DNA from 2 places in the Undibacterium sp. TC9W genome. Region 2 is predicted to be linked to the other one. Evidence: predicted binding sites of a transcription regulator. Region 2 holds the regulator's gene; the other holds the start of a gene.

Region 1 (15,096 bases), on a different contig from region 2:
GGGTCCAGGTGATGACAGACCATAAGCATGTCGAGATGCTCGTCCAGGGTATTGACGGTATAGGGCCGGGTAGGATTGGTGGATGATGGCAGTACATTCGCCTCGCCAACTGCCGCAATAATATCCGGCGCATGGCCACCGCCCGCACCTTCGGTATGGAAGGTATGGATAGTCCTGTCCTTGAATGCTGCCAGGGTGTGCTCCAGGAAGCCACCTTCATTCAGCGTATCGCTATGAATAGCCACCTGCACATCCATAGCATCTGCCACGGTCAGGCAATTATCAATGGCTTGCGGTGTTGTACCCCAATCTTCATGCAGTTTCAGGCCTATGGCACCGGCCCTTACCTGCTCTTCCAGCGGTAAAGGCAAGCTGACATTGCCCTTGCCCATAAAACCCAGGTTCATGGGAAACGCATCTGCCGCCATCAGCATGGAATGCAAATGCCACGGTCCAGGCGTACAGGTGGTTGCTGCCGTGCCAGTGGCAGGGCCAGTACCGCCACCCAGCATGGTGGTGACGCCACTCATCAATGCTTCTTCAATCTGCTGCGGGCAAATGAAGTGGATATGCGAATCGATGCCACCAGCGGTTACGATCTTGCCTTCACCGGCAATGATCTCGGTCGCGCCACCAATGGCCATGTCCACGCCAGACTGTATATCGGGATTGCCCGCTTTGCCTATGCAGGCAATCAAGCCATTTTTTATGCCTATGTCTGCCTTGACGATACCCCAGTGATCAATAATGACTGCATTGGTGATGACGGTATCCATGACTTCAGCATGAGGTCTTTGCGACTGGCCCATGCCATCACGTATCACCTTGCCACCACCAAATTTCACTTCTTCACCATAAATGGCAAAGTCTTTCTCGATTTCTATGAATAGATTGGTATCTGCCAGTCGGATGCGGTCACCCGTAGTTGGCCCAAACATTTCAGCATAGGCATGACGTGAAATTTTCATAGCGCCCCCATGACTTTACCGCTAAAGCCATAGACTTTCCGGTCACCCGCCAGGGCCACCAGTTCTATGCTGCGTTGCTGCCCCGGCTCAAAACGGATAGCGGTGCCAGCAGCAATGTTGAGCCGCATACCATACGCCTGTTGGCGGTCAAATTGCAAGGACGGATTAGTTTCATAAAAATGAAAATGTGAGCCCACCTGTATCGGCCTGTCACCGCTATTGGCTACAGTAATGCTTACCACTGCACGACCGACGTTCAGTTCTATGTCCCCATCCTCTATCAGGGTTTCGCCTGGTATCATTATCTTCTCCTAAGGAATGGGGTGATGGACGGTAACCAGCTTGCTGCCATCCGGGAAAGTCGCTTCGACCTGGATATCAGGAATCATTTCCGGCACGCCTTCCATGACGTCGGCACGGCTGAGTATTTGCGTTCCCTCAGACATCAGTTCTGCCACCGTGCGGCCATCACGTGCGCCCTCCATAATGGCGGCAGTGATCAGGGCAACTGCTTCCGGGTAATTCAGCTTCAGGCCGCGTGCCTTTCGTCTTTCTGCCAGCAAGGCGGCGGTAAATATCAGCAACTTATCTTTTTCTCTGGGTGTCAGATCCATATCTTCTTTCGCTTATTGTCTGTGCTATCACCAAACTTATTATTTATCGTCATTTGCAAAATAACAAGCAAGTCCAATAAGGCGACAGGCCAGTCCTCTAAAAACATTATAAAAAGCAACACAGCAAGTTTCGAACCAAGGCTAAATAGGCTGGATTGAAAAAATGCGCACCAAACAAAGGCGCGCACTCACCAAGTTAGTGCATTTCACATAAATGCAGATAGCGCGAAAATAATTGGAACTTTCAAAGCCTCTCAAAGTAATACCTGAAAACAACTTACAAATAAACGTGGATAACCAAGAGACAGATTCCAGCTTGCTGACACAAATGCGCGACGGTGATATTGCTGCATTTCAACGCCTGTACCAGCGCCATCAGGGGCCTATCTATCGCTACGCCCTGATGCGATGTGGCCAAAGTGCACTGGCAGCGGACGTGGTGCAGGATGTTTTCATGAGTTTGCTGAGCAAGTCTTACCGTTATGACGCAGGCCTGGGCAGTTTGCAGAATTTTCTGTTTGGCGTAGCAAGGAATTTATTGCTGAAACAGGACAAAACAGAACGCCGCCACCAGCCATTACCAGGTTATAGCGAAGAAGATGGAGAAGAAGTCTTGATAAGTGAAACGACAGAACTGGCGGATGTCATCTTCCATCAGCAAATGACTGAACATGTACGGCAGGCAGTCGCGGTATTGCGCCCTCATTATCGTGACGTGATTATTTTGTATGAATTGCAGGAACTATCATACGCAGAGATAGCCGTGATTTGCGATATAGACATAGGGACAGTGCGTTCACGCCTGTCAAGGGCGCGGGCCGCGATATTGCAATACAGCGAAAGGCTGGGCTGGCGACCCGACGCAATGGCAAATACCGGAACACAAAGATGAAAGACCTTATGAATACCCCACAGGATGCCAGCAATGCAAATGCCGTGCTGGACCAGCAGTTCAGCCTTTTGCACAAAGATTTGCAGGGGCTGAATACGCCAACGGCGATTGAGCAGACTTTATTACAAGCTTTCGCCAAGCAACAGGCCAAAGATAAAAAAAAGGCACGCAGCAGACGCTTGCGCCCGTGGCTGGCAGGTTTGCTGACTTTGTGTGGCAGCCTTGGCCTGCTCATGATGACGGTCATTTTTCCGGCATCTCAGCATTCATTGACGCCTGACAGCGTGGCAATGGCGGGGACAGAATTGCCCCCCTTTGTTGCCTTGGTACCGCTGGAGCGCCTGAATAATGAAACACCCAGCATGCTGGAAGCAGAAGTCCCAGCTGCCTGGCTCAGCAGCCTGGGCGTGCAAGTCTCACCAGAAATAGCCGGTGACCTGGTACAGGCGCAAATTCTGGTCGCTGCCGATGGCGAACCATTGGCCATGCGGCTACTGAAGTAAGCAAGAAAAAACATCAAAAAATAACTCCGAGAAAAGGACGCATCATGAAAACCAAACTGCCACTCTTCATATTGTTAAGCTCTGCCTGGGCAATGGCACATGCCAATACCGACATTGACACTGCAAACCTTGGCGAAGAAAAACCTTTGCGTCGCCACGTGGAAATCATACAAGTGCCTGCAGTACCACCGCTGCCGCCCATGCCGCCTATGCCACCTATGCCACCTATGCTGGCACTGGCAGATATACCCGACTCAAAAAATATCAACAAAATCGTATCAGACGCCATGAGCCAGGCATTTGTCAGCATGCAAGGCATGCATAGTATCCGGCCAATTAAAAATGCGCCTTACAGCGCAGAAATCATCACAGAGAAAACCCAGACCCTGGCCGATGGCAACCAGATCAGCAACAAAACCAGCAGCTTGAACTACAGAGATGCTGCGGGCCGCACTCGTCAGGAAATGCGCGACAGCAAGGGTAATGCCCAGCACATCGTCATCGTTGACCCAGTTGAGAATGTCCGCTACATCCTCATGCCGGAAAAAAAGACTGCGACCAAAATGTATATGGGCAAAGACCTGGATGAAAAAATGGCCAGCGCCAGAGAAAAAGTCGATGCAGCCAAAGAGAAACTGGAGAAGCTGAAACAGGAAGGCAAGACCGTCAGCGTCGAGACCACACGTAACGGCGACGAAGTCATCGTCAAAAGAATAGAACGCAAAACCAGTGGCGATCAAGCAGAAGGTGGTAAAGACGTGCGCGAAGAAGTCCAGGTCAGAGTCATCCGTGCAGGCAACGCCAGCGACATGCCAGCCCTGCATACCAGCCTGAGTACTACATCAGGCAACTTCACCAGTCTCATGTCCCTGGGGCCTATGTCCACCGCCTTCGTGGATAATCGCTGGACATCAAAAGGCAATACCAAAGACCTGGGCAGCCGCGAGATTGACGGTGTGAAGGCAGATGGCAAAATGCGGTCCTATCAAATCCCGGCAGGTGAGATCGGCAACAAGAACCCAATTACCGTAAGCTCAGAAAGCTGGTATGCACCGGAGCTGCAAATGACCGTCTATGCTAAGCAGACAGACCCACGTACAGGCGAATGGAGTTACCGGCTCAATAATCTGAAACGCTCAGAACCTGCGGCAACATTATTTGCGGTACCCGAGGGTTATACTGTGAAAGAAATACCTGCGGCACCAAAAATCGTCGTTGAGAGGCGTGAGGAAAAGAAACCTTGAATTGAATAATTGGTTTTCCATGTGATCTGACGATGACCGTAGTTATATCTTGGCATCGTCAAATCACATTTGCTTATGGCAAATAAAATCAACATACAGAAAAAATATGGGAATAGAGTTAATTATCGAAAGACGTGGCAGATTGACAGCACCGATCTCCATCGAAGAATGGTTGCAGTTCGTTGCAACACAAGCAGACCTTAGATTCCGAACTGAGGCGCACATCGCAGTCAATCCAGTAGACGCATCAAAAGTAAATGTTTTTGCTGGCGGTGGAGAAGTTGAAATTCTGGTCAAGGACAGATGGCTTCCTTTTTTTCGACACAATAGGGGAAAGTTACGTACAAAGTATCAAGAAAGTTTCGAAGATCCATTGAATGAAATTCGCATTAAAATCATTTTCGTCGCCAAGGCCATGAACTCAGTTATCAGAACTGACGCTGATGATGAAATTTTAAATTGGGAGTCTCTATGAATCGTCTTCTTGCAAATCTTCGCAGGATGCATTTGTAAAAATACCCTCTTGCCATCCCCAGCAAGATCGGTTACAGTTTTCCCATGCAAGCAATTACCCGTCCTCTGCTGAACACGAACTCATGCGCCATTGATGCCGCATCTGTTGTCGTTTGCACGCTTGCGTTGTCTGCCCCCTCCATCTGCGACATTTCCATTATTCGAATTATCCGGGGTCGTTAAGCTACGGCATATGCCGGTGCCTGGCGGCCCTTCAGCTCATCCTGTTCTGATGGATCGGGCATAGTCACGCTCGCGCCCTCTCTGATTTTTTCTGCTGATTCTTATCCTGGAGTTTATATGTCTCATGTCGCTACAGACAGGCCTTCGCACGCCCCTTCATCTTTGCTATCCACCTTATTGAGTGCAGGTTTCCCCTATCCTTCTCTGGCAGATATCCGCAAGACTGCGGCCAAATTATCGCAACAGGTTTTGCATACTCCAGTCTGGCACTGGCAAACCGGGTCTGCCCTGGATAAGCTGGAGCCTGATACTGAAATCTGGCTGAAGCTGGAGTTGTTCCAAAAAACCGGCACCTTCAAATTGCGTGGTGCCTTGAATTGTATTTCTGCGCTTGATGAAGCGGCCCGACAACGTGGCGTGGTCGCCGTCAGCGCAGGCAATCATGCGATGGCGGTTGCCTATGCAGCCAAGCTGGCGGGCGTGTCTTGCAAAGTGGTGTTGCCACGTCATGCCAGCCCTACACGCATCAAGGCCTGCCGACAGGATGGCGCGGAAGTGATACTGGAAGCAGACATGCATAAGGCATTCGCACTGGGGAAGCGCATCGTTGAAGAAGAACAGCGCAGCATGATCCATCCTTATGACGGCCCATTGACCGCTCTAGGTACAGCAACCGTAGGTTTGGAGTTGATGCAGCAAGTGGTGCAACTGGATGCAGTGATCGTGCCTATCGGTGGTGGTGGTCTGTGTGGCGGCATTGCTTCTGCCGTCAAACAACTGGCACCACATTGTGCCGTGTATGGCGTTGAGCCTTATGGCGCAGATGCCATGTACCGCAGCTTCCAGTCTGGTCAGCCAGAGAAGTTAAAGGAGGTCGATAGCATAGCCGACAGCCTGTGCGCGCCCTACGCGATGGATTACAGTTTCAGGGTATGTCAGCGTTTTGTGGATGAGGTGGTCAGGGTCAGTGATGATGAAATCTGTACTGCGATGTCGGATTTATATCATGATGTCAAGCTCGTGGCCGAACCTGCTGCAGCGGTTGCCACGGCAGGCTTGTTTGGCCCCTTGCGCCAAAGACTTGCTGGCAAACGGGTAGCTGTGATCGTTTGTGGCTCCAATGTCGATCCTGCCAGATATGCTGAATTACTTGCAAGGGCAGTATCGTCAGCGCATGGGCTGGCCGCCTGATCTGAAAATCTGGACTACAGTTGGAAAGTAACTGCTCAGTTTGCAACAGGCATCACACGCATGATATGCAAAGCACTGCAATGCCCTACAATAGGGGTTCAATCGGGCATAAACATAGACGGATTTTACTTTTGCCGTTCCATGCCTGTTCACTGCATGATTACTCATGATTACTAACGGAATTGCATATGCAACAAGGCTGGCTGGCAGATTTTTTTCGTCAAAACGATAGTTTGATGGTGTTTGTCAACGTCTTGCTGCAGCAACTGGGCTTGCCTGTGCCAGCAGTGCCGACCATGATGTTCAATGCCAGCCAGGCCACACAGTCCGGGCAATTGCTGGTTTTGTTGATGGCAGCGGTAGGTGCTTCGCTGATTGCAGACCTGATCTGGTACCAGGCAGGCAAGAAGTTTGGCTATAGCGTACTGAAGTTTTTATGCAAGATGTCGATCAACCCCGGGTCTTGCGTAAACCAGACGGAAGCACGCTTTCATCGCTGGGGGGTGTGGTCGCTGGTGGTGGGCAAATTCATCCCTGGCTTTTCTACCGTGGCACCGCCGGTAGCTGGTGCTTTGGGTATGCCGCGAACATCATTCATGCTGGCTTCTGCCGCAGGTGCAGCTTTATGGGCGGGACTGGCCCTGTTGGCGGGCTTTGCCTTGCAGGCGCAAATTGAAGCAGGCCTGGTATTTTTGTCAGCGCAGGGCATACGTATTGCTGTTATTTTCGTTGCCCTGGTATTGAGCTGGCTGGCCTGGAAATTCTGGCAAAAGAAACGCTTTGAAAAGCTCGCGTCCATTCCCCATTTCAGTGCAACTGAGATGTCAGACACACTGAGGACCAGCGTCCTGCCCCATATTATCGACTTGCGCAGCCCGGCACTGATTGCAGAAACAGGTACCATACCCCATGCCATGGTCAGCGAGGTGAAGCAAGTTGGCAATGCGGCCCAACATTGGCCGCAGCATGAAATGATCATCACGATATGCGCCTGCCCTGGCGATGCAGGTGCCGTGCATGCCGCTCACACCCTCAGGCAATTGGGGTTTAAAGATGTCCGGCCTTTTGCGGGCGGTTTTGATGCTTGGCAGGAATTATCCACCGTACACCCACACTTGTTGATCAAAACTTGAGCACTTCACACCTGTTGTAGCAAGGCTTGTAGTTCTTTAACCAGATGATCAAAGGTAGTCCGGTATCGCTGGCTGGACCGCAAATCTTCATGCATGACTACCCAGACAGGCAAATCGATTTGGAGTTCATCAGCCAATACACGCTGCAGATAGGAATGCTGCTGAGCGAGCCCGACCTGACAAATTCCTATTCCATAGCCTTTACGTATGGCAGCAAACTGCACCAGATCACTATCTGCACGTAAGGCAAAGTCAGCACCTTGCAACTGCGGGTAACGTTTTTGCAGAGCACGGATATAGGGAAATTCGCGGTCAAAACCGATCACGCTATGCTGTTTCAACGCCGACATGTCGGATGGTACGCCGTGGCGTGACAGATAATCGACATGGGCGAAGAATCCCAGCGTTACATTGCCCGTGCGGCGCGCGATTAATGCATCTTGCAAAGGCTCAGTCATGCGAATGGCAATGTCCGCATCGCGTTTAAGCAAATCCTGGGTATGGTTGGATATCTGTAGTTCTATACTCAAATCTGGATAGTCTTGCCGTAAACCTGCCAGCATGCCCGGCAATATCTCTACTCCCATGACTTCTGATGCAGTAACACGTACGGTACCTCTTACCTCATTCGCTTCTGCCGACACGCTGCGCAGCAAGGCGCTTTCGGTCGCCCGCAAGCTTTCTGCATAAGGTTTCATTGCCAACGCAGCAATTGTGGGTGACAGGCCCGACTGATTGCGCACAAACAAACTCGTACCCAAGGCCTGTTCCAGTGCCTCGATATGCCGCCCTACTGTAGGCTGCGTCAAACCCAGCGCACGGGCAGCGCCTGATAACGAACCTTCTTCCAGCACTGCCAGCGCAGTGCGGTAGTAGTCCCAGTGAATATTTTTGTCATCCATACAGAAATGTATATCACCTATGCAGTTTTAGAGAATTGTATATAGCCTGGCAAAGATACACAATGGCTACATCAACCAAACATTAAGGAGCAACAAAATGAATCAGCAAACATTCAGCAATAAAGTAAATGCACAAATCCATAAGCAAGCCCTGGTATTGGGCGCAACTGGCGGCGTAGGTGGTGAAGTGGCACGCTTGCTGATGCAACGCGGCTGGCAGGTCACTACCATGCATCGCAATCCTGATCAGGTGAAAGATAAAACAGCAGCCCATATCTGGATGAAAGGTGATGTCATGGTGCAAGACGATGTGGTGCAAGCTGCTGCCGGAAAATCTGTCATCGTCCACGCAGTCAACCCACCTGGTTACCGCGACTGGGAAAAACTCGTGCTGCCCATGATAGACAACACGATCGCAGCAGCCCAGGCCAGTGGCGCACGCATCCTGCTGCCAGGTACTGTATATAATTTTGGTCCGGATGCCTTCCCGCTGATTGCAGAAAATGCGTCACAGTTCCCTATCACCAAGAAAGGCAAAATCCGGGTAGAGATGGAACACCGTCTGCGTCTGGCTGCCAGCAAAGGCGTCAAATCTCTCATCGTCAGGGCTGGTGATTTCTTTGGTCCCAAGGCAGCCAACAACTGGTTTTCACAAGGGCTGGTAACGCCAGGCCAGCCAGTGAGCGTAGTGCGCTACCCTGGCAGTGCTGGCGTTGGCCATCAATGGGCTTACTTACCGGATGTAGCAGAAACCATGGTGCGTCTGCTGGAACGTGAAAATGAACTGGGTAATTTTGCCCGCTTCCATATGGAAGGCCATTGGGATCATGATGGTAAGCAAATGGTTGCCGCAATTGGTCGCGTGACTGCACAGCCTGCATTGAAGGCTAGCTGGTTCCCATGGCCTGTGTTCACTCTGCTGTCACCTTTTAAGCAAACTTTGAAGGAAATGCTGGAAATGCGTTACCTGTGGCGCACTGAAGTCAAAATGTCGAACCAGGCTTTGGTAGACTTTTTGGGTGAAGAACCACGTACACCTCTGGATGTAGCTGTTCGTTCCAGCCTGGCAGGCCTGGGCTGCATCAAACGTAACGCAGGTTACGAATCAGGTGTTCCAGATGCGCGGAATTTTGGCATCACGCCCAATCACGACAGGGCGTAAATGCTGCCACACCAGCTGCATCCAAAACCGGGCAACTTCACTGGAGTTGCCCAGGTAGCGCGCGACAATGACAGACTTCATTTGCGTGACGCCACACAAGGCGTCCGCTTCACGCTCAGACAAAAAGGCCGATGTTTGTTCGCGCAAAGCATGCAATTGTTCACCGGACAGCAAGGCACCAGAAGCCAGCACCATCGCCGACACTGATTTACCATTCAAACCCAGGTGACTTTGCATGACAGGGCTGCCACCTTGCAAACTGCCCTGTTCATACCAGATCATTTTCTCTTCACGATAGATGCTGCAATGCTGTTTGATCCGGCCACTGTTATAGGTTTCGCCAGAGGCAGTGCGGCCAAAGCAAAAAATATCAGCCGCAATCAATCTAGCATCTGCGTCAAGGTGTATGGTCTGGTGCAAATCGACACAGGCATCGTCAAAAAAAATGGTTTCTTGCGGCAGCCATTCAAGCCTGGCACCTGCATCGAGTTTGAGATTGATATGTTGTGCTGATACATATCCATTACTGCGATACCATTTCGCCGCACCTGGTGTCGTCACCAGTGCATGCGTGTCAGCCGCCAGCTTCACATCTACATTTAACTGGTCGCCACCGACTACTCCACCTGGGGGATGAATGATGATGGCATGGCAAACATCATCCCCTTCAGGATACAAAGGCTTTTGTACACGAAGGGGGCCATTGTGTTTGCGTTCCGTCAGGCGCGTGACATCGCCATCCTTGCTAAAGCCCAGTTGCAGGCTGGCTTGCCAGTGTGATTTTGTAGCGATTGGGGGTAATGCCGGACTGCAGACATCCATATTCAGCTAGCGATAGGTAAAGACTGCACTATACCGCCAGATGCCGCTTGACGTCATCCCCATCCATCAATTCCTGGCCGCCATAGGCCACCACCTCACCACGCGACAGCACGACAAAATGATCTGCCAGTTCGCGGGCAAAATCGAAATACTGTTCGCACAGCAAGATACCTATGTCGCCACGTTCACGCAGTAAACGAATGACACGACCTATATCCTTGATGATGGAAGGCTGGATGCCTTCAGTAGGTTCATCCAGGATGATGAGCTTGGGTTCTGCCAGCAAGGCACGGGCAATGGCGAGTTGTTGCTGCTGGCCGCCAGATAAATCACCGCCACGCCTGTGCAGCATTTCTTTCAATACCGGGAAAAGCTGATATACCTCATCCTTGATTTTGCCAGCCTTGCGTGCAGGCAGGCTGGCCATGCCCATGAGCAGGTTTTCTTCTACGGTAAGACGGGCAAAAATCTCACGCCCTTGTGGCACATAAGCTATCCCTGCCCTGGCTCTGTCATGTGGCGAAAGTTTGTTGATGTCGCGGCCCTCAAAGCTGACCGTACCTTCGGTAACTGGCAAAACACCCATCAGGCATTTCAGCAAGCTGGTCTTGCCGACGCCATTACGGCCCAGCAAAGCCATGCACTCACCTTTTTTGAGTGACAGTGAAATACCACGCAAGGTGTGGCTGGATCCATAATGCTGATGTAGTTGTTTGACTTCAAGCATGCTTGGCTTTCATTAGCGTCCTTTAGCGTCCCAGATAGACTTCAATCACGCGTTCATCTGCCTGTACCTGCGCCATTGTACCCTCGGCAAGTACAGATCCCTCATGCAATACCGTGACTTTGCCCTGTTGCGCAATTTCGGTGACAAAACCCATGTCATGCTCGACCACCATGAGGGAATGCTTGCCGCGTAATTCATTGAGCAATTCAGCAGTGCGTGCAGTCTCGGCATCCGACATGCCAGCCACTGGTTCATCAAGCAAGATCAGTTGTGGTTCCTGTATCAGCAGCATGCCTATCTCCAGCCACTGTTTTTGGCCATGCGATAACAAGCCAGCCTGCCTTTGCTCTTGCCCCTCCAGGCGTATCAATTGCAAGATGGCGGCTATCTTGTCTTTTTGTTCGCTATTCAGGCGGGCAAACAGGGTAGTCTTGACGCGCTTGTCCATTTTCATGGCCAGCTCAAGATTTTCAAAAACGCTGTGCTGCTCAAAGACGGTCGGTCGTTGGAACTTGCGGCCTATGCCGGCATGGGCGATTTCGACTTCGCTCATGCGCGTCAGGTCCATGGTCTGCCCGAAGAATGCGGTGCCGGATGTGGGCCGTGTTTTACCGGTGATCACATCCATCATGGTAGTTTTACCCGCGCCATTGGGGCCGATAATGCAACGCAGTTCCCCCACCGATATATCCAGGTTCAGATTATTAATGGCCTTGAAACCGTCAAAAGAAACGACGATGTCTTCCAGGTAAAGGATAGCGCCGTGGGTGGTATCCACTCCTTCCTGTTTGATACGGCCATAAGACACACCCTGGTCACCGGTAGCACCCTCGTACTGTTGACCTGGCCTTAAGACGCCACTCATCATATAAGAGGTCATGCTGGCTCCCGCTGTTTTTTGAATTTACTCACCAGACCCAGGACACCCTGTTGCATGAACAAAGTAACGAGGATGAACAGCAAACCCAGGGCATACAGCCACAAATCCGGGAAAGCAGCGGTAAACCAGCTCTTCAGCCCATTCACGGTAAAGGCACCAATAATAGGCCCGAGCAAAGTACCGCGCCCGCCTACTGCGGCCCAGATCACCATTTCTATGGAATTGGCTGGCGACATTTCAGAGGGGTTGATGATGCCCACCTGTGGCACATACAGGGCACCGGCAATACCGCAAATTATGGCGGACAAGGTCCAGACAAACAGCTTGAACCACAAGGGGTTGTAGCCGATGAACATCAGCCGCGATTCAGAATCCCGCACGGCCTGTAGTACGCGCCCCAACTTGGAAGTGACTATCCAGCGGCACAGGAACAAAGCCGACAACAAAATCAGCAAGGTAATCAGGTACAGCGCAGCCTTGGTGCCAGGTGCGGTGATGGTAAAACCCAGAATGCGCTTGAAGTCAGTAAAGCCATTATTACCGCCAAAACCCGTGTTATTACGAAAGAACAGCAACATGAAGGCAAATGTCATGGCCTGGGTGATGATGGAGAAATACACACCTTTGATCCGTGAGCGAAAGGCAAAGAAACCAAAGATAAAGGCCAGCACACCAGGCACCAGTATCACCAGCGCCATGCAATACCAGAAGCTATCTGTCATGGACCAATACCAGGGATAGGTTTTCCAGTCCAGGAAAACCATGAAGTCTGGCAGATTACTTTGATAGACACCGTCACGGCCAATCGCACGCATCAGATACATGCCATGTGCATAGGCGCCCAGCGCAAAAAATACGCCATGCCCCAGAGACAAAATCCCGGTATAACCCCATACCAGATCAAGTGCCAGCGCAGCCAGGGCATAGCACATGAACTTGCCAACCAGGGCTATCGTATAGCTGGAAATATGCAATACGTGGCCAGTTGGAAAACTCAGATTGAGGATAGGTAGCAGCACGGCAATCACTGCGCACACCAGTATGCCTGTCCATGCCGGTTTGGAAAACAGCCCCTTTGCTGTTGGAAACGCTGTAGTTGTAGTCATAGTCGCACTCATTCCACACTCCTGCCTTTGAGCGCAAACAAGCCTTGCGGTCTGCGTTGTATGAAAATGATGATAAATACCAGGATGACGATCTTGGCCATGACAGCACCAGCCACCGGCTCCAGGAATTTATTCACTTCGCCCAGGCCAAAAGCCGCAATCACAGTGCCAGCCAACTGCCCTACCCCGCCCAACACCACGACCATGAAGGAATCGACGATATAGTTTTGCCCCAGGTCAGGGCCAACATTACCTAACTGCGACAAGGCCACGCCACCCAGACCTGCAATGCCCGAACCAAGACCAAAAGTCAGCATGTCTATCTTGCCGGTTGCGACACCTACGCAATCAGCCATGCGGCGATTCTGTGTCACGGCACGCACGAACAGACCCAGGCGTGTCTTGTTCAGGATCAGCCAGACTGCCAGCACGACAAACAGCGCAAAGAAAATAATGATGATGCGGTTATAAGACAGCACCAATGAACCCAGCACCGTGATACCGCCCGACATCCACGAAGGATTGGCAACTTCGACATTTTGCGCACCAAAAATCGAACGCACCGCCTGCATCAGTATCAGGCTGATACCCCAGGTGCATAACAAGGTTTCCAGCGGGCGGCCATATAACCAGCGTATGACCGTTCTTTCCAGCAAAATACCAACGGCGGCAGAAACCAGGAAAGCTGCAGGCAGAGCCAGCAACAAATAAGCATCGACAGCACCGGGCATGAATTTGCGGAACAGCATCTGGCAAACATAGGTAGTGTAAGCACCTATCATCAGCAATTCACCATGTGCCATATTGATGATGCCCATCAAGCCAAAGGTGATTGCCAGGCCCAGGGCAGCCAGCAACAGCACGCTACCCAGCGAGACGCCATAAAACAGATTGCCAACAAATTCCATGCGTGCCAGGCGTCCATCGATAGCATTCAAGGTATTGGCGGCTTCTGCCCGTATGCTGGCGTCGGCTTCGTTGTAACTACCATCGGGATTTTGTGTCAGCATCTTTTGCAGCACAGGTTTTAAATTGGGGTTGGGACTATCCAGCAAAGCCTTGATGGCAGCCTTACGCACTACTGGGTCACTGGCCTGCAAATTGGCGGTGGCAATCAGCATTTGCAGACGGGATTTGATTTCGCTATCGTTTTCTTTCAGATAGGCTTTGTTCAGTATGGGCAATTGCTCTGGCGTTGCTTCTTTTTCCAGCGCAGTTGCAGCGACAAGGCGGGTATTTTTGTCCGGTGAAAATAATTTCAAGCCTGACAGTGCGCTATCCAGCGCAGCACGCAGGCGGTTATTGATGGTGATTGCCTCTGCATCATCCGGCAGCTTTTGCATTTTCCCTGTGCTAAGGTCTTTTGCCTGTTCACCATCGACCAGGTAGACAGCAACGCCCCTGGCAAACAATTGCTCATTTTTGAGCGCAGTCAATACTTCCACAGCCTCTTCATTACCCATGGCTGCGATGGAATTGACAGCAGTAATACGCACATCAGGATCATCACCTGCCAGCGCCTGCAAGAGCTTGCCATCGATAGCCGCATGCGCTGTCAGACTAAACACGAACAAGACTATGCTCGCGCAGATTTTACGAAATATCATAGGCAACCAGGTCAGGGATGGAAAATCCGTAACAGCACCCAGGGCCATCGATATGTGAAGTCCTGAGTGCCTGCATCACTCCTTAAAACCTGCTTACGATCTTACTGCGCGAGCGTGATCGGGGCTCATGTGCTGCTCAAAATGCTCATGTACCAGAGTACATTCCGCTTTTTGCGCTGCTCTTCACCCCGCTGACGCTCGCTACAGATCGTAAACAGGTTTCTAAATATCACTCCTTGAATTACAGTTTCTGCTTGCCTTCATTGCCTGGGATATAAGGGCTCCATGGTTGCGCACGGATAGGTGTTTTGGTTTTGTAGACAACGCTGAACTGACCATCCGCCTTGATCTCGCCTATCATGACTGGCTTGTGCAGGTGATGATTGGTTTTATCCATCGTCAATTCAAAACCGGATGGTGCTTTAAAAGTCTGTCCGCCCATGGCAGCAATGACTTTATCGGTATCCGTGGACTTAGCTTTTTCAACTGCCTGTTTCCACATATACATGCCTACATAAGTCGCTTCCATAGGGTCATTAGTGACAACTGTCGCGGCATTAGGCAGTTTTTTGGCGGCCGCATAGTCTTTCCATTTTTTGATGAATTCGGTATTCACCGGGTTTTTTACAGACTGGAAGTAATTCCAGGC
Region 2 (15,096 bases):
CTGGGGCAAGGATGACCTGACTTTCCCGTCCCCCTTGTCTGCTGCACCGTTCCAGGTGTTTGGCGCCAACGTGCAGGCCATGCAGGTCGTGGTCGTTATCGGCGCGCTGGCGATGATGCTGGCGGTGGAGTTCTTCAACCGCAAATCCATTTACGGCAAAGCCGTTGTCGCCACATCGAATGACAGGGATGCTGCCGGCCTCATGGGTATCAATACCAGCATGGTCATCACTTTCTCATATGCGCTGTCTTCCGCTACCGCTGCCTTCGCAGGCGTACTGGTGGCACCACTGACATTGACTGGTGCCACCATGGGCTCGGCACTGGGTTTGAAAGCTTTTGCCGTGGCGATTATCGGTGGCCTGACTTCTGGCGTAGGTGCTATCGTCGGCGGCCTGATTTTGGGCATCGCTGAAACCCTGACTGGCTTCTACATCTCCACCGGCTACAAGGAAGTACCAGGCCTGGTGTTATTGCTGCTGGTGCTGGCCGTCAAACCTGCCGGTTTGTTTGGCAAAGCTGCCATCAAGAAAGTGTGAGGCACAAGTATGAATAAGCAGACTCTCGCTCTTTCCGTCCTGGGTATAGGCGCACTGGCGTTGACACCCATAGTAATGCATAACCCTTACTACCTGCATCTGGCTGAGACCATCCTGATTTACGCCATCCTACTGTTTGGCCTGGACATCGTGGTTGGTTACACCGGCCAGGTGTCACTCGGTCATGCCGGCTTGTTTGGCATAGGCTCGTATACAACGGGCGTGCTGGTGTTCAAGCTTGGCATGTCGGTGTTTGTTGCCATCCCCTGCAGTATCGCCGTCACAGCCGTATTTGGTGCCTTGCTGGCCCTGCCTGCACTGCGCGTGACCGGGCCTTACCTGGCCATGGTGACACTGGCCTTTGGGACCATCATCCAGATTCTCATTAATGAAATGAGTTTCCTGACTGAAGGGCCGATGGGCATCAAACTCACCAAGCCTGTGATCTTTGGGCAAAAGCTCGGTGAGGTTGGTTTCTTTTATCTGGTTGCCATCATGCTGGTGTTGGCGCTGGTCGTGGTGCACCGCGTTTTACGCTCTCACTATGGCCGTGCTTTCCAGGCCTTGCGTGACAGCCCAATCGCGTCTGACTGCATGGGCGTGTCAGTCTACAAGTACAAAGTGATTGCCTTTGTCATCAGTGCCGCACTGGCTGGTCTGGCAGGCAGCCTGTATGCCTATTCGGAAGAATATATTTCACCGAATACCTACAACTTTGAACTGACCATCATGTTCCTGCTGGCAGTCATTATGGGCGGGCGCAAAACCCGTACCGGTTCACTGCTGGGGGCTTTGATTGTCGTCATGTTGCCATCGCTGCTGGCTGATATCGAGCTGTTCCGCAAGATCGCAACCGTCGCTGCAGTCATCGCGGTACTTGCCGGTGGTGCTGCCATCGCCAAACAGCGCAAGACAGTCAGGGAACTCATCGTACCCGTTGGTGCGACTGTGGCCATGGCCTTATTCTCTTACAAGCTGGAAAACATTACTGACTGGCGCCTGACTATCTTTGGTCTGATGACTTTGTTTGTTGTGTACTACCTGCAGGACGGCATCGTTGGCTTCGTCAACAGCTTGCTTGGCAAGGGGCAGCAACATTTGGTCGTCAATGTAGAAAGTGCGGAGACCAATGCCAGCAATGCCATTGTCAACGCCAGCGATACCCGCGTTGGTGTGCTGCTGACTGGCCGGAAAATCCTCATGCAATTCGGTGGCTTGAAAGCGCTGAACCAGGTTGATCTGCAAATCAACAAAGGCACGGTACATGGTTTGATCGGCCCTAACGGTTCCGGCAAAAGTACCATGATGAATGTGTTGACTGGCATCTACCAGCCTACCGATGGCGTGGTGGAGTTTGGCGGCAAAGTCATCTCGGGCAGCACGCCATCTGCCATTGCTCTGGGTGGTGTGGCACGTACTTTCCAGAACGTGCAATTGTTTGGCGAAATGACGGCGACAGAAAACATCCTGGTTGGCTTGCATAGCACCTTCCGCAGTAATGTGGGCGATGCCATGTTGCATACGCCACGCTATCTGCGTGAAGAACGATTGGCAAGAGCACGTGCTGCCAGCATCCTGCAATTTGTTGGTCTGGCTGACCTGGCCAATGAAGAGGCGCGCAATCTGCCTTATGGCAAACAACGCCTGCTTGAAATCGGTCGCGCACTCGGCCTCAATCCACAACTGCTGTTGCTCGATGAACCTGCCGCTGGTTTGACAGCGCCCGACATCAAGGATCTGATCGCCATCATCCGCAAGATACGTGAACACGGTATTACCATCATCCTCATTGAGCATCATATGGATGTGGTCATGTCGATTTGCGATACCGTGACTGTGCTGGATTTTGGCCAGAAAATTGCAGAGGGCAAACCCGCAGCAGTGCAGGCCGACCCTAAAGTGATAGAAGCCTATCTCGGTGGCAGCGTAGCTGATGCCGCTGAAGTTACCCCAGCCTGAGGAGAATGCAATGTTAACTATTTCAAATCTGCATGCAGCCTATGGCAAGGTTGAAGTCTTGCATGGTATTTCCATGGAAGTGCCCAAGGGTAAAGTCGTCACACTGATAGGTTCCAACGGTGCCGGCAAGACCACCACCATGCGCGCCATATCGGGCATGTTGAAGCCTAAAGAAGGGACGGTGACACTGGCTGGTAAAGATGTCACCGGTCTCGATTCACACAAGATCGCCAGGGCAGGTCTCGCACATTCACCAGAAGGGCGGCGTGTGTTTGCCACCATGTCGGTGACAGACAATCTCTTGCTCGGTGCCTTCCCGCGTTTCACCCGCAGCCGCCCGCGTGGCGACATAGAAAGCGATCTGCAAAAAGCCATGGAATTGTTCCCGCGTTTAAAAGAACGCAAGAACCAACTGGCGGGTACTCTGTCTGGCGGTGAACAACAAATGCTGGCGATGGCGAGAGCGGTCATGCTCAATCCTGACGTGGTCTTGCTGGATGAGCCCTCCATGGGCCTGGCACCGATATTGGTCGATGAAGTCTTCCGCATCATCGTGCGCCTGAAAGAGCAGGGTACCACCATGCTGCTGGTGGAGCAGTTTGCAGCGGCTGCTTTAGCCGTGGCTGACTATGGCTATGTACTGGAAAACGGCAAGATTTCCGTGCATGGCCCTGCAGCCAGTTTGCAAAATGATCCGGCTGTCAAAGCGGCTTATCTGGGTGGTGGTGCGCAGCACTGATAGTAGTGCATACGCAAGTTTATGCACGTTCAGGGAATGGGGAGCTTGCTCCCCATTTGCATTTTTATCGCAATGCTGGCAGGGCTGTGATATTTTCTTGATTTTTCCTAGGTAAATCACGCATGCCCATGGACATCAATTCGTTTTCTTCGTGCTTCCGCCACATCATTCTGGCTTCCATCACACTCTTTTGTGCTTCCGTGATGGCTGCACCTGTACTGCAAGAACACAGCATAAAAATCGATGGCAAGCAAAGGCGCTATTATCATTTATCTGATCCGGCTGCGACTACATCTGGCCATCCTGTATTGCTGGTCAGCGGTTCTGGATGCGATGATTTTGCAGTTCGTTTGCCCATGTTTTTCGAACGCTATTCCGGAACGGTCAATGTCTATTACCTGGAAAAACCTGGCGTTGCCAAAAATGCCGATGGCAGCAAGTGCTCAGCAGAATTTCAGGCAGCAGATCAGCTTTATAAGCGATTGTCAGATCATTTGAAATTCTTGGCGCTGCAGCCTGAGCTTCAAAAAATGCCTGCACGGTCTATTGCAGTTTTAGGCTTTTCTGAAGGCGGAGCTGTCGCTCCTTATATTGCCAGGGACAGTCATAAAATAGGCTGGCTGGCGACCGCAGGAAGTGGTGGTTTGTCGCAGAGTGAAGAATTTCTGATCTTTGCAGACCGCGGTGTGGAACCTTATGCAAAACCGTTTTCGCGTGACTATTTTTTACACGTCTATGCAGACATCAAGAAAGACGGCAAGAGCCTCAAGAAAGAGTTTTTTGGACATACATACGCGTATTGGTCTGGGCATCTGTTTAATGATCCTCTGAGCGTGTATGCGAACCTGGGCATTCCCATGGTGGCAGCAATGGGTGAGAAGGATGAGAGTGTGCCGATAGAATCAGGGCGTGCATTGCGGGATTACTTTTTGAAGCATCCGGAAAAAGATTTTCAGTTCGTGGAATTTCCTGGGGCCAGTCATGGTTTGAGGACTGGGGACAGGAATGGGGCGCAAGAGTTTATTGCGGGGTTGGCGGGGTGGTTTAAGGGGGATAAGAAGGCGTTTGAGTTGAAGTGATACGCGCTTATCAGAAGCCACCAGCTTTGAAATTTACGGCACACATAATGACGTCATTCCTGCGTGGTTTTGGCAGGAATCTAGTGGCGTTTGTTGCCTACTGTTAGGTATATTAATTTCAAATTCGTAGTGCTTTACGTATCTGTTTTCAAATACGTGTACACGTTATTAACGATTGCAGGTCGGGGGTAGCCCGACAGCTACTCACTTTTCTTGTCTCGCCAAGAAAAGTAAGCCAAAGAAGGCGACCCAGGCGTAGTCGCCCCCTAAAGGGGGTTCCCGTTTGTGCAGTACAAAAAATGGGAAGGCCCGAAACTCGCTCCCCTTGCAGGGCGCACAATCGCTTGCAAGCGATTGCCGTTACGCAGGCGTGCAGCATGCTGCACGAAACCCCTGCTACACCTCAGACAGCGGCTCTTCTTAATCCATTTTCTGTACTGCACAAACGCCGTCTACACATGGGAACTGCGGAAAATCAAAAACAACGTCATCGCGACCTTCGTGCAAATTTCGTGAGCTACGATTGATCAAAGCTTTGATCGGTCATCCTTGCAATTACCCTTCTAAATACCGCAAAGGATGCGCATGAGCAGGCCAGGCTTCTGCAAAGAATCCTGTCACTTGTTCTGCTGTCACTTCAGCCAAAGTGGCAGGTGACCAGCGTGGTGTATTGTCTTTGTCCACTACCAGAGCACGCACACCTTCCAGCACTTCGCCATGCTTGAAGCAATGGCGTACCATGTTTCTTTCCATGCGCAGGCAGGCTGATACTGTCATGTCTTTACTGCGGCGTAGTTGTTCTAGCGTGACTGACATCAGCAATGGCGAACGTTTTTGCATGGTGGCCAGTGTTTGTTGAGCGAATTCGCTGTTGTCTTGCTGTAGTTTTTCACAGATGGCAATGACACTATTGCCCGCGAAGATGCCATTGATGGCGGCGTGTTGTGCAGCCAGTTTGCTGGTATCTGGTTTTGCCTGGTCTGCAAAAGTTGCCGCGAAATCGCGTATCGCCTGGCGCAGGTCCGTGGCCGTGCTTTCACTGATTAAGTTCATCACTGCAGGTATTTCTGCAGTAGGTATATAGACATCCGCCAAGCCTGCATAGATGGCATCAGCGGCGGTAATGATCTCGCCAGTCAGCCCTAGGTAAGTACCGATTTCGCCTTCAGTACGTGACAGGAAATAACCGCCACCTACATCCGGGAACAGACCGATATTCACTTCCGGCATGGCCATCTTGGTACGCTCAGTGACGATGCGCAAACGGCAATCTTCACCCGCCTGCGCGATACCCATGCCACCACCCATGACCACGCCATTCATCAGGGCGATATAAGGTTTTGGGTAGAAATGGATTAAATGATTTAAGGCATATTCTTCGGTGAAAAAATCTTCCAGCAGGGCAGAGTCACCTTTGGGTGTGGCCGTTCCGACGTCATAGAAGAAACGGATATCACCACCCGCGCAAAATGCCTTTTCACTGCTGCTGTGGATAAACACCGCACGCACATTCTGATCATCCTGCCAGGCCAGCAAGGTCGTCGTCATTGCTCTTACCATATCGAGAGACAGCGAGTTGAGTGCTTTGTGCCTGTCGAGAGTGATGTAGCCTATATTGTTCTTGACGGAGGTAAGTACAAATTCGCTCATAATGTTGACTATGCAGGGTAGGGGATGAAGCTGCTATTTTAACTTTGTCAGGCTTGGTAGTCACGGGGTGTATATGTTTATGAGGAAATAGCGTAAGGGCGGCATGTTCGTTGCTGTTAGGTTTGACTTTTTGGGTTGCTGTTGCTGTTGAGTTTGACGTTGCGGTTGCTTTTGACTTTTCGCAGTTCCCATGTGTAGCCGCCATTTGTGCAGTACAGAAAATGGAAAAAGAAGAGCCGCTGTTTGAGCCGCAGGCGAGTTTCGGATCTTCCCATTTTTTGTACTGCACAAATGGGCACCCCGTAGGGGCGGCTACGCCTGGGTCGCCTTTCTTTGAATACTTACTTTGGCGACGCAAAGAAAGTATTTCGGCTGCCGGGACGAGACCCGGCTTGTATCCACGGAGGGCAATCGCTTTAGTCAAAGCGCCACTTGTAACAAGCACCATGGCATACAGCGAACGTCACTGGATTCCAGCTAAAAGCACGCTGGAATGACGTTAATAAAAATGCCGTGAATCAACTAATTCGCAGCTTTTTGAGCGATGGACGTGACAAGTAGTAATAAAAGTAAACTATTTATTTGAAATTTAAAGCATCAAAAACCAGCCGTACAAAGAAACCATTCACCCAACAAAAAGGACGCCTTCTAGCGTCCTTGTTTTGGATGTCCGCAACCCTGTTCGGGCAAGGACTGGGGTCTTATGAAGCCGATGCCGGATCAGGTATGTGCTTGATGGCGTCGTGCTGATGGTCTTGCATTTTATCTTTATGCTTGATGACCTGGCGATCAAGTTTATCTACCAGTGCATCAATGGCTGCATACAGATCATGCGCCAGACTTTCAACGTGGATATCTTTACCGCTGATATGCAAATTAATGTCAGCTTTGTGTCGTTTATCCTTTTCCCGGAGCTTGTCCACCGTCAGGATGACGGCGATATCAATGACCTGGTCGAAATGCCGCCTGATACGTTCTAGTTTGGTATGTACATATTCACGAATTGCAGGAGTTACTTCGACGTGATGTCCACTGATGGTGAGATTCATACTGTGCTCCTATAGTGATGTTGCTTGCTATAACGATACGCTCTCAGCATTTATTTGCCTTGAGCTAAATCATATATAGCAATTCAAACCGTGATTACAAGGACTGCTTACAAAGATTTACGCAAACTGACTGGGGGGATTTTGAGGGCTTCACGGTATTTGGCAACTGTCCGTCGGGCAATTACCATGCCCTGTTCACCCAGCATGTCTGCAATTTTGCTATCAGAGAGTGGGCTTTTCTGGTCTTCTGCTCCTATCAACTGCTTGATGAGTGCACGTATCGCGGTGGAAGATGCTTCACCCCCTGTTTCCGTCGCGACATGGCTGCCGAAAAAGTACTTCAACTCAAACATGCCATGTGGGGTCAACATGTATTTTTGGGTTGTTACACGTGAGATAGTGCTCTCGTGTAATCCTAGTGTATCAGCAATTTCGCGCAAAACAAGGGGGCGCATTGCAACAGCACCGTGGGTGAAAAAATTGCGTTGCCTTTCGACTATGGCTTGTGCAACGCGCAATATAGTCTCAAAACGCTGCCGCATATTCTTGATAAGCCAGCGTGCTTCCTGCAATTGTGCGCCCATGCCAGCTTCACCACGGTTTTGCTTCATGATGTTGGCATACATGCTGCTGACTCGCAGCCTGGGCATGACATCCTGATTCAGCATGACTTGCCAGCCGTTGCCGGATTTTCTGACGATCACATCGGGTACAACATAGTCAGATTCATCCGCAGCAAAGGCCAGGCCGGGGCGCGGTTTGCACTGGCGGATGACAGTTTGTGCATCGCGCAAATCTTCGTCATCGCAATCGAAGATTTTCTTGAGTTTGGTGAAATCTCTTTGTGCAAATAAAGCCAGTTGTGTTTCAACAATTTGCAATGCCAGCCTGCGTATGACGAAAGCAACTTTTGGTAAACGCCTGATTTGCAAGGCCAGGCATTCAGACGGGCTGCGCGCACCGACACCTGCCGGGTCAAAGCTTTGCAGCATGTTCAGCGCAAATGCCAGCTCTTCTGGTTCTACGCACAGCTCCAGTGGCAAACTGGCATGTATTTCATCTAATGTTTCGGTCAGGTAACCGTTATTGTCGAGCGCATCGATCATCAACTCGACCAGAGCACGGTCACGCGGTTCGCGCAGGTTCAGGCGCATCTGTTCCAGCAAGTGCTCGCGCAAGGTGATATGAGCAGCACCCAGCTGCGGGCGGCCATCCTCATCATCGCCAGATTTGCTGCCATGCTGTACATCATCAAAGCCCCAGTCTTCTTCGCTGGAGGTGGTGCTGTCATTGCTGATGACGGTTTCTGCATCTGCGGCAGCCGGTTCTGCTGACCTGTCACTGTCTTCTCTTGCTGCCGGTGCTTCCATGCCGGCATCGGTAGAAGTACTGCTGGTATTGATGGCACCGTCGGCCAGCAGGCGTACGGCGTGATCGAGGGGATCATCGACACGTTCCAACATGGGGTTATCAGTCAGCAGCGTCTCCAGCTCCTGATGCAATTCCAAAGTGGATAACTGCAATAATCGTATTGATTGCTGCAATTGCGGCGTTAAGGCCAGATGTTGTGAGGTACGTAGTTGCAGGCTTTGTTTCATGATGATTCCCGTCACATCCGGAAGTGTTCTCCGAGATAAACGCGACGTACAGATTCATTTTGTATGATGTCGTCAGGCTTGCCGCTGGCAAGTACCGCGCCCTGGTTGATGATATAGGCGTGATCGCAGATGCCCAGGGTTTCGCGCACATTATGATCGGTGATCAGCACACCTATGCCGCGCTCCTTGAGGAAGCGCACGATGCGCTGGATTTCAATGACGGCGATAGGGTCAACACCGGCAAAGGGTTCATCCAGCAAGACAAAGCGTGGATTGGTCGCCAGTGCACGGGCAATTTCGACGCGGCGGCGTTCGCCACCTGACAGTGACAGCGCCTGGCTTTCACGTATTTTTTCTATCTGCAAATCTGCCAGCAGAGCATTGAGCCTTTGCTCAATTTTCTTGGCACCGAGATATTTCCCTTCGCTGTCTTTTTGCAATTCGAGGACGGCACGGATATTGTCTTCTACCGTCAGCTTGCGAAATACCGAAGCTTCCTGTGGCAGGTAAGACAAACCCAGTACGGCGCGCTCGTGAATAGGCAGTTGCGAAATATTCACATCATCAATCGTGATATCCCCGGCGTCGGAAGGTACCAGGCCAACGATCATGTAAAACGAAGTGGTCTTGCCTGCGCCATTCGGCCCCAGCAAACCCACGACCTCGCCGCTTTTCAAGAGCAAGGAAACATCGCGCACCACCTGGCGCGCACCGTAGCGCTTTTGCAAGCCCTTGACAAGCAAGGTGCTGCTTGACTGTGCTGTCATCTTATTTAGCCTGTTTTTCTGGTTTTGGTTGCAAGGTGATGGTGATATTGCCTGAGCCATCTACATGCTGGCCACTGGTCGAATTCGTGCCAACAAAAACATCATTCTTGCTGTCATATGACAGGTATTCACCTTCCTGTTCCTGGGTGACGCGCTTGCCTTCGAGGTAGCGTACCTTGGCCTTGGAAATGAATTTGACGATTTCTGTACTCTGGTTGTATTCAGCACGGTCAGCTTCGCCATCTACCCACAGATCAGGGCCACCATCGCGTTTCTGGCGGAAGGTGACTTTGCGGCCACTGCCACCTGTCAGAACAACAAACTGATCACCATTCGGGGCTTCGGTCACGACAGCACTCTCAGAAGTGACGGTCAGGGTGCCACGCACCAGGGACACACCCTTGGATAATCTGCTGACGCTGGCTTTGCCATCACTGATGCCGTAACCGGCTTTGATGATGGTCTCTTTATTACTGTCGGCTTTTTCTGCATTTGCAGAAACACAGGCCAGGCCCAGGCAGGCCAGGCTGATCAAGCGTGTGACGCTAAATGATGTTTTGATCATGTGCATATTCGCTTTCTTGCTTATTTATTCCCGGTTTTGGGAGCGGGTTCACGTTTCTTGAGTTGAATGTAAACCTTGCTCAGCAATTCCAGGCCTTGGGTTGAATTATTGGCAATCATGCCAGTTGCAGTTGAATGCAGTTTGCCAGTCGTAATTGAAACCGGTTTGTCGGTTTTAACGATGTCTTCGTCCGGCAAGAGCAAAAGATAATCAGACTCCACACGCACAAATTGTGAACTCAGGCCCTCAGGTCTCTCCATGCTGACATTGTCATGCAAGTGAACCTCATCATGCTCGCGCTTGGGTGTGGTCAGTGAAGATTTTTGCGATACAACTGCGAGTTCAGCACGCAGGTGCAGGGGAGGCCTGCCCTGATCAAAGCTGTTGATCTGCGGATGCTTGATTTCTATATTGTCAGTCCGCGGCAAATGCACCAGGCTGTCACCCGTGATATGGTAATTGGCCTTGCCATTGTTTGACAGCCGGATGAAATTGAATTTCTCGACATAGTAATCCGGTGCTGACCTGGCAGAAGTACGGCTTTGCTCATCATCGGCATGGCGACGTATGACTTCCATGACCCAGATGGTGCCCATGGTGATCACGCCCAGCAGGATTACGGCTAGCCAGATGCGGAAGCGGTCTATGGTCATTTGGGGTTTCATGTCAGATATGCTTGTAAAGCATGTTCATATTTACCTTGTGCACGCAGGATGAAGTCGCAGACTTCGCGTGCAGCACCCTGGCCGCCACTGCCCCTGGTGATGTACTGCACACGTTGTTGTACTTCAGCATGGGCATTTGGTACGCTGGCTGCAAAGCCAACCCTGGTCAGTATCGGTAAATCAATCACGTCATCACCGATAAAGCCGCAGTGTTCAGCAGGGATATCCAGCTTCGCCAGTAGTTCAAGAAATGCACTCTTCTTGTCATGGATACCCTGGCTGACATGGCTGATGCCAAGATCAGCCGCACGCTTGCTGACGATGGCCGATTGCCGCGCGCTGATGATGGCCGTGATAATGCCGGCCTGCTGCAAGAGCTTGATGCCTTGCCCATCCAGCACATTAAAGCATTTCATCATTTCGCCGTCTGGCCCAAAGTACAGACTGCCATCAGTCAGTATGCCATCGACATCAAAAATCATGAGCCGGACTTTGCTGGCTCTTTCTACAGAATCTACAGAATTATTCATCAGATCACCTTGGCCCTGGTCAGGTCATGGATATGCAAGGCACCCACCAGCTTGCCGCTGTCGTCAGCGACCAGCAACTGGTTGATGCGGTAAGTTTCCATGACTTCGACGGCTTCGACAGCCAATTGTTCCGGGCGTATGCGTCGCGGCGCGTGGTTCATGACATCGGCAATACGCAACTGGGTAAAGTCGCGCGTGCCATCCATCAGGCGGCGCAAGTCACCATCGGTGAAGATACCCAGCACATGTTGCTGCTCATCCACCACGGCGGTCATCGCCATACCTTTTTTGGTAATTTCCAGCAGCGCAGTTTTCAGGCTGGTTTCTGGCCCAACCTGCGGAATGTCTTCGTTGGTGCGCATGACGTCTCTGACGTGTGTCAGCAGACGGCGACCAAGCGAGCCACCGGGGTGCGAGCGGGCAAAGTCTTCTTCTCTAAAGCCACGCGCGTCCAGTACCGCCACCGCCAATGCATCGCCCAGCGCCAGCGTCACTGTGGTGCTGGCAGTCGGTGCCAGGTTCAGCGGGCAGGCTTCCTTATCCACATGCAGGTTCAGGTGGATATCAGCCAACTTGCCGAGGCTGGATTCGGGGTTGCCGGTCATGGCAATCAGCTTCACACCAAGGCGCTTGATGATGGGCAGGATGGACATCAGCTCAGACGCTTCGCCAGAATACGAGATCGCAATAAACACATCTTGCGAAGTGACCATGCCCAGATCGCCATGCGCAGCCTCAGCCGGATGGACAAAAAACGAGGGCGTACCTGTTGAGGCAAAGGTGGCCGAGATCTTGCGCGCAATATGGCCAGATTTACCTATGCCAGAAACCACAACCCTACCGTGGCATGCCAACAACATACTGACCGCTTGCGCAAAGCCGGCGGCATCGCCATTACCCAGGCGTTTTTGCAGGGCAAGCAGGGCGTCAGACTCGATTTGCAGGGTTTCACAAGCCAGTTTCAGGGCGCGTTGTGCTGCTACAGCCGCATCTGTCGTGGGTTGTTGTGTAAAAGTTAAAGGTGCATTCAGTTCATTCATGCCAGAAGTATAAACGAAATCCGCAAAGCAAAAACTTTGCCAGTTGTAACGTAATGAATTATGTTTGCCCAAAAGCAGGATGACAAGGCGATAAATCGGCAATAATAGGCGACATGACAGGTCTGGACACCACACTTTTATTGCTGGCTGCTGCCGTATTGGGCGTAGTCGCATTCCGTATGTTGCAACTGCCGCCCATGCTGGGTTATCTGGTGGTTGGCATCTTCGTAGGCCCGCACGGTTTTGGCATGGCAGAAGACAGTGCCGTGACCCATGAACTGGCCGAATTTGGCGTGGTCTTCCTGATGTTTTCGATAGGACTGGAGTTCTCGCTGTCCAAACTCATGGCCATGCGCAAGGCCGTATTTGGCCTGGGCATGGCACAGGTACTGGTCACGATACTGACCAGCATGGTATTTGGCTGGATAGCCAGCCGCTGGTTGCCTGGCATTTTCCAGATCAGTTGGGAAGCCTCATTCGCCCTTGGTGGCGCATTGGCCATGTCTTCCACCGCTATCGTCTCGAAAATGCTCACGGAGAGGCTGGAGCTCGAAAGCCTGCATGGCAGGCAGATCATCAGCGTGCTGTTGTTTCAGGATCTGGCCGTGGTACCGCTGCTGATCCTGGTTCCGGCGCTGGCATCCAAGTCACCGGACCTGGGCAAAACCCTGGCACTGGCGAGTGGCAAGGCGGCGGTGGTGCTGGTATTGCTGCTGGTGGTCGGGCAAAAACTCATGCGTGCCTGGTTCCACATCGTCGTCAAGCGGCGCTCGCAAGAGTTGTTCATGTTGAATCTCTTGTTCATTACGCTTGGCGCTGCCTGGCTAACCGAGAAAGCCGGCTTGTCGATGGCACTCGGTGCCTTTGTCGCCGGCATGCTGATCTCGGAGACTGAATACCGCCATCAGGTGGAAGAAGATATTAAACCCTTCCGCGATGTCTTGCTGGGGCTGTTCTTTATTACCGTGGGCATGTTGCTCAATGTGCGGCTGGTGTATGAACAATTCTGGCTGGTGCTGTTGCTGCTGACCGGGCCTGTGTTGTTAAAACTGGTATTGATCGCGGCGCTGGCAAGGGCATTTGGCAATTCCACCAGCGTTGCCTTGCGTACTGGTCTTGGTTTGGCGCAGGCGGGCGAATTTGGCTTCGTTTTGTTGAACCAGGCTGGTGGATTGCAACTGGTTGATCCCATGCTGGTGCAATTGATACTGGCGTCCATGGTGATTTCGATGCTGATCTCACCTTTTATCCTGGCCAAGTCGGATGCCATTGTCATGAAATTCTCTGCCAATGAATGGATGATGCAATCGCTGGCATTGACCCAGATTGCAGCCCGCACCATGACCAGCAAGAAGCATGTGATCATCGCCGGCTTTGGCCGTAGCGGGCAAAGCCTGGCGCGTATCCTCGCAGAAGAAAATATCGATTACCACGCCCTCGATCTTGACCCTGACCGCGTCAGGGAAGCCCAGACAGCCGGTGCCAATGTCTCCTATGGTGATGCGGCAAGACGTGAAAGCCTGCTTGCGGCCGGTGTCAACCGCGCCTCGGCATTGGTGGTGACCTATACCAGCACTGCATCCGCGCTCAAGGTTTTGCATTTCGTTAACGAAATGAACCCTAGCCTGCCTGTCATCGTGCGCAGCCATGATGATGTTGATCTCGATAAGCTCAGGGCTGCCGGTGCCACTGAGGTAGTGCCAGAACTCATGGAGGGCAGCCTGATGCTTGCTTCGCATGCGCTGGTGATGCTTGGTGTGCCTTTGCGGCGCGTGGTACACAGGGTGCAGGTCGCGCGTGAGGCGCGCTATGAATCGCTGCGTGGCTTCTTCCACGGTGCCAGTGATGCCGCTGACAGCCCTGAGAGCATGCAGATACGCCTGCATACTGTTGTCTTGACCGACAATGCCAAAGCGCTAGGTCAGAAGCTGGCAGAGATCAACCTGGCTGAGCTGGAAGTCGATATTCACACAGTCCGCCGTGGCAAGACCAGGCTGGAACAGCTCGATGACATCGTTTTACAGAATGGCGACGTGGTCGTTGTCAGGGGAACTTCCGAAGCAGTCGCTAGAGCAGAGCAGCGGCTGTTAAAATAGCGGGTTATTTTTAAATTTGAAGGACATGCTCGATGTTGAATCCGGCTGAATACATTAAACAACATATACGCACGGTGGAAAACTGGCCACAAGCAGGCGTGATGTTCCGCGACATTACCCCCTTGTTGCAAAATCCTAAAGTATTCCGTGTGCTGATAGATATGTTTGTGCACCGCTACATGGATGAAAAGCTTGACGTTGTAGCTGGCCTGGATGCACGCGGCTTCATCATCGGTTCTGTGGTGGCGTATGAGCTGAACCTGGGATTTGTGCCTATCCGCAAGAAAGGCAAGTTGCCTTTCCATACCGTATCTGAACAATACGAGCTTGAATACGGCAGTGCAACAGTAGAACTGCATTCTGACGCCTGTAAACAAGGCGACCGCGTAGTGTTGATCGATGATCTGATCGCTACTGGTGGCACCATGATGGCAGGCAAGAAATTGCTGGAACGCCTGGGTGCAACGGTAGTGGAAGGTGCTGTCATCGTTGACTTGCCTGAGCTTGGTGGCTCAAAGATCATCCAGGACAGCGGCCTGCCGTTGTTCACTGTCTGTAATTTTGATGGTCATTAACATATAAGTTACAAGTCTTGACCTACATGAGTTCGTTTCATATAGCCACCGTTGACCCAGCCTTGCCCGAGGCCGCTATTTTGCTGGATGAATTGTCTGCCAGCCTGGCAGCGATCACTGGTGACAGTGGCCGTTCTTCATTTGACATGCAGGATGTGCGCGTGCCCGGTGCCTTGTTTGTGCTGGCACGCGACGAAGATGGCAAGGCTGTGGGTTGCGGTGCTTTTCGTCCGATGGGCGAGGGGG

What was found. The regulator sigma-54, encoded in region 2, starts transcription at its own class of promoters, with help from an activator protein. The targets are predictions, from matches to a motif close to TGGCANGNAANCTGCTTT.
Region 1: a site for sigma-54 is predicted at 1,703-1,720, ahead of ACO0LN_RS14560 (urease subunit gamma). Genes of this name have one in related genera too.

Annotation. Positions count from the first base shown of each region.
Region 1 is NZ_JBMPPJ010000009.1:5,433-20,528, reverse strand. It holds gene ureC (urease subunit alpha) at 1-968, opposite strand, end outside; gene ACO0LN_RS14565 (urease subunit beta) at 965-1,270, opposite strand; gene ACO0LN_RS14560 (urease subunit gamma) at 1,280-1,582, opposite strand; gene ACO0LN_RS14555 (RNA polymerase sigma factor) at 1,872-2,474, shown strand; gene ACO0LN_RS14550 (hypothetical protein) at 2,471-2,977, shown strand; gene ACO0LN_RS14545 (hypothetical protein) at 3,022-4,221, shown strand; gene ACO0LN_RS14540 (hypothetical protein) at 4,328-4,696, shown strand; gene ACO0LN_RS14535 (threonine ammonia-lyase) at 5,035-6,108, shown strand; gene ACO0LN_RS14530 (VTT domain-containing protein) at 6,297-7,241, shown strand; gene ACO0LN_RS14525 (LysR family transcriptional regulator) at 7,247-8,143, opposite strand; gene ACO0LN_RS14520 (NAD(P)H-binding protein) at 8,241-9,305, shown strand; gene ACO0LN_RS14515 (urease accessory protein UreD) at 9,249-10,127, opposite strand; gene urtE (urea ABC transporter ATP-binding subunit UrtE) at 10,156-10,854, opposite strand; gene urtD (urea ABC transporter ATP-binding protein UrtD) at 10,877-11,719, opposite strand; gene urtC (urea ABC transporter permease subunit UrtC) at 11,731-12,840, opposite strand; gene urtB (urea ABC transporter permease subunit UrtB) at 12,849-14,447, opposite strand; gene urtA (urea ABC transporter substrate-binding protein) at 14,689-15,096, opposite strand, start outside.
Region 2 is NZ_JBMPPJ010000013.1:48,602-63,697, forward strand. It holds gene ACO0LN_RS18480 (branched-chain amino acid ABC transporter permease) at 1-538, shown strand, start outside; gene ACO0LN_RS18485 (ABC transporter permease subunit) at 548-2,497, shown strand; gene ACO0LN_RS18490 (ABC transporter ATP-binding protein) at 2,508-3,236, shown strand; gene ACO0LN_RS18495 (alpha/beta hydrolase family protein) at 3,593-4,315, shown strand; gene ACO0LN_RS18500 (enoyl-CoA hydratase/isomerase family protein) at 4,871-5,965, opposite strand; gene hpf (ribosome hibernation-promoting factor, HPF/YfiA family) at 6,667-7,014, opposite strand; gene ACO0LN_RS18510 (RNA polymerase factor sigma-54) at 7,122-8,612, opposite strand; gene lptB (LPS export ABC transporter ATP-binding protein) at 8,624-9,379, opposite strand; gene ACO0LN_RS18520 (LptA/OstA family protein) at 9,381-9,944, opposite strand; gene lptC (LPS export ABC transporter periplasmic protein LptC) at 9,965-10,609, opposite strand; gene ACO0LN_RS18530 (KdsC family phosphatase) at 10,606-11,139, opposite strand; gene ACO0LN_RS18535 (KpsF/GutQ family sugar-phosphate isomerase) at 11,139-12,179, opposite strand; gene ACO0LN_RS18540 (monovalent cation:proton antiporter-2 (CPA2) family protein) at 12,293-14,275, shown strand; gene ACO0LN_RS18545 (adenine phosphoribosyltransferase) at 14,308-14,850, shown strand; gene ACO0LN_RS18550 (GNAT family N-acetyltransferase) at 14,877-15,096, shown strand, end outside.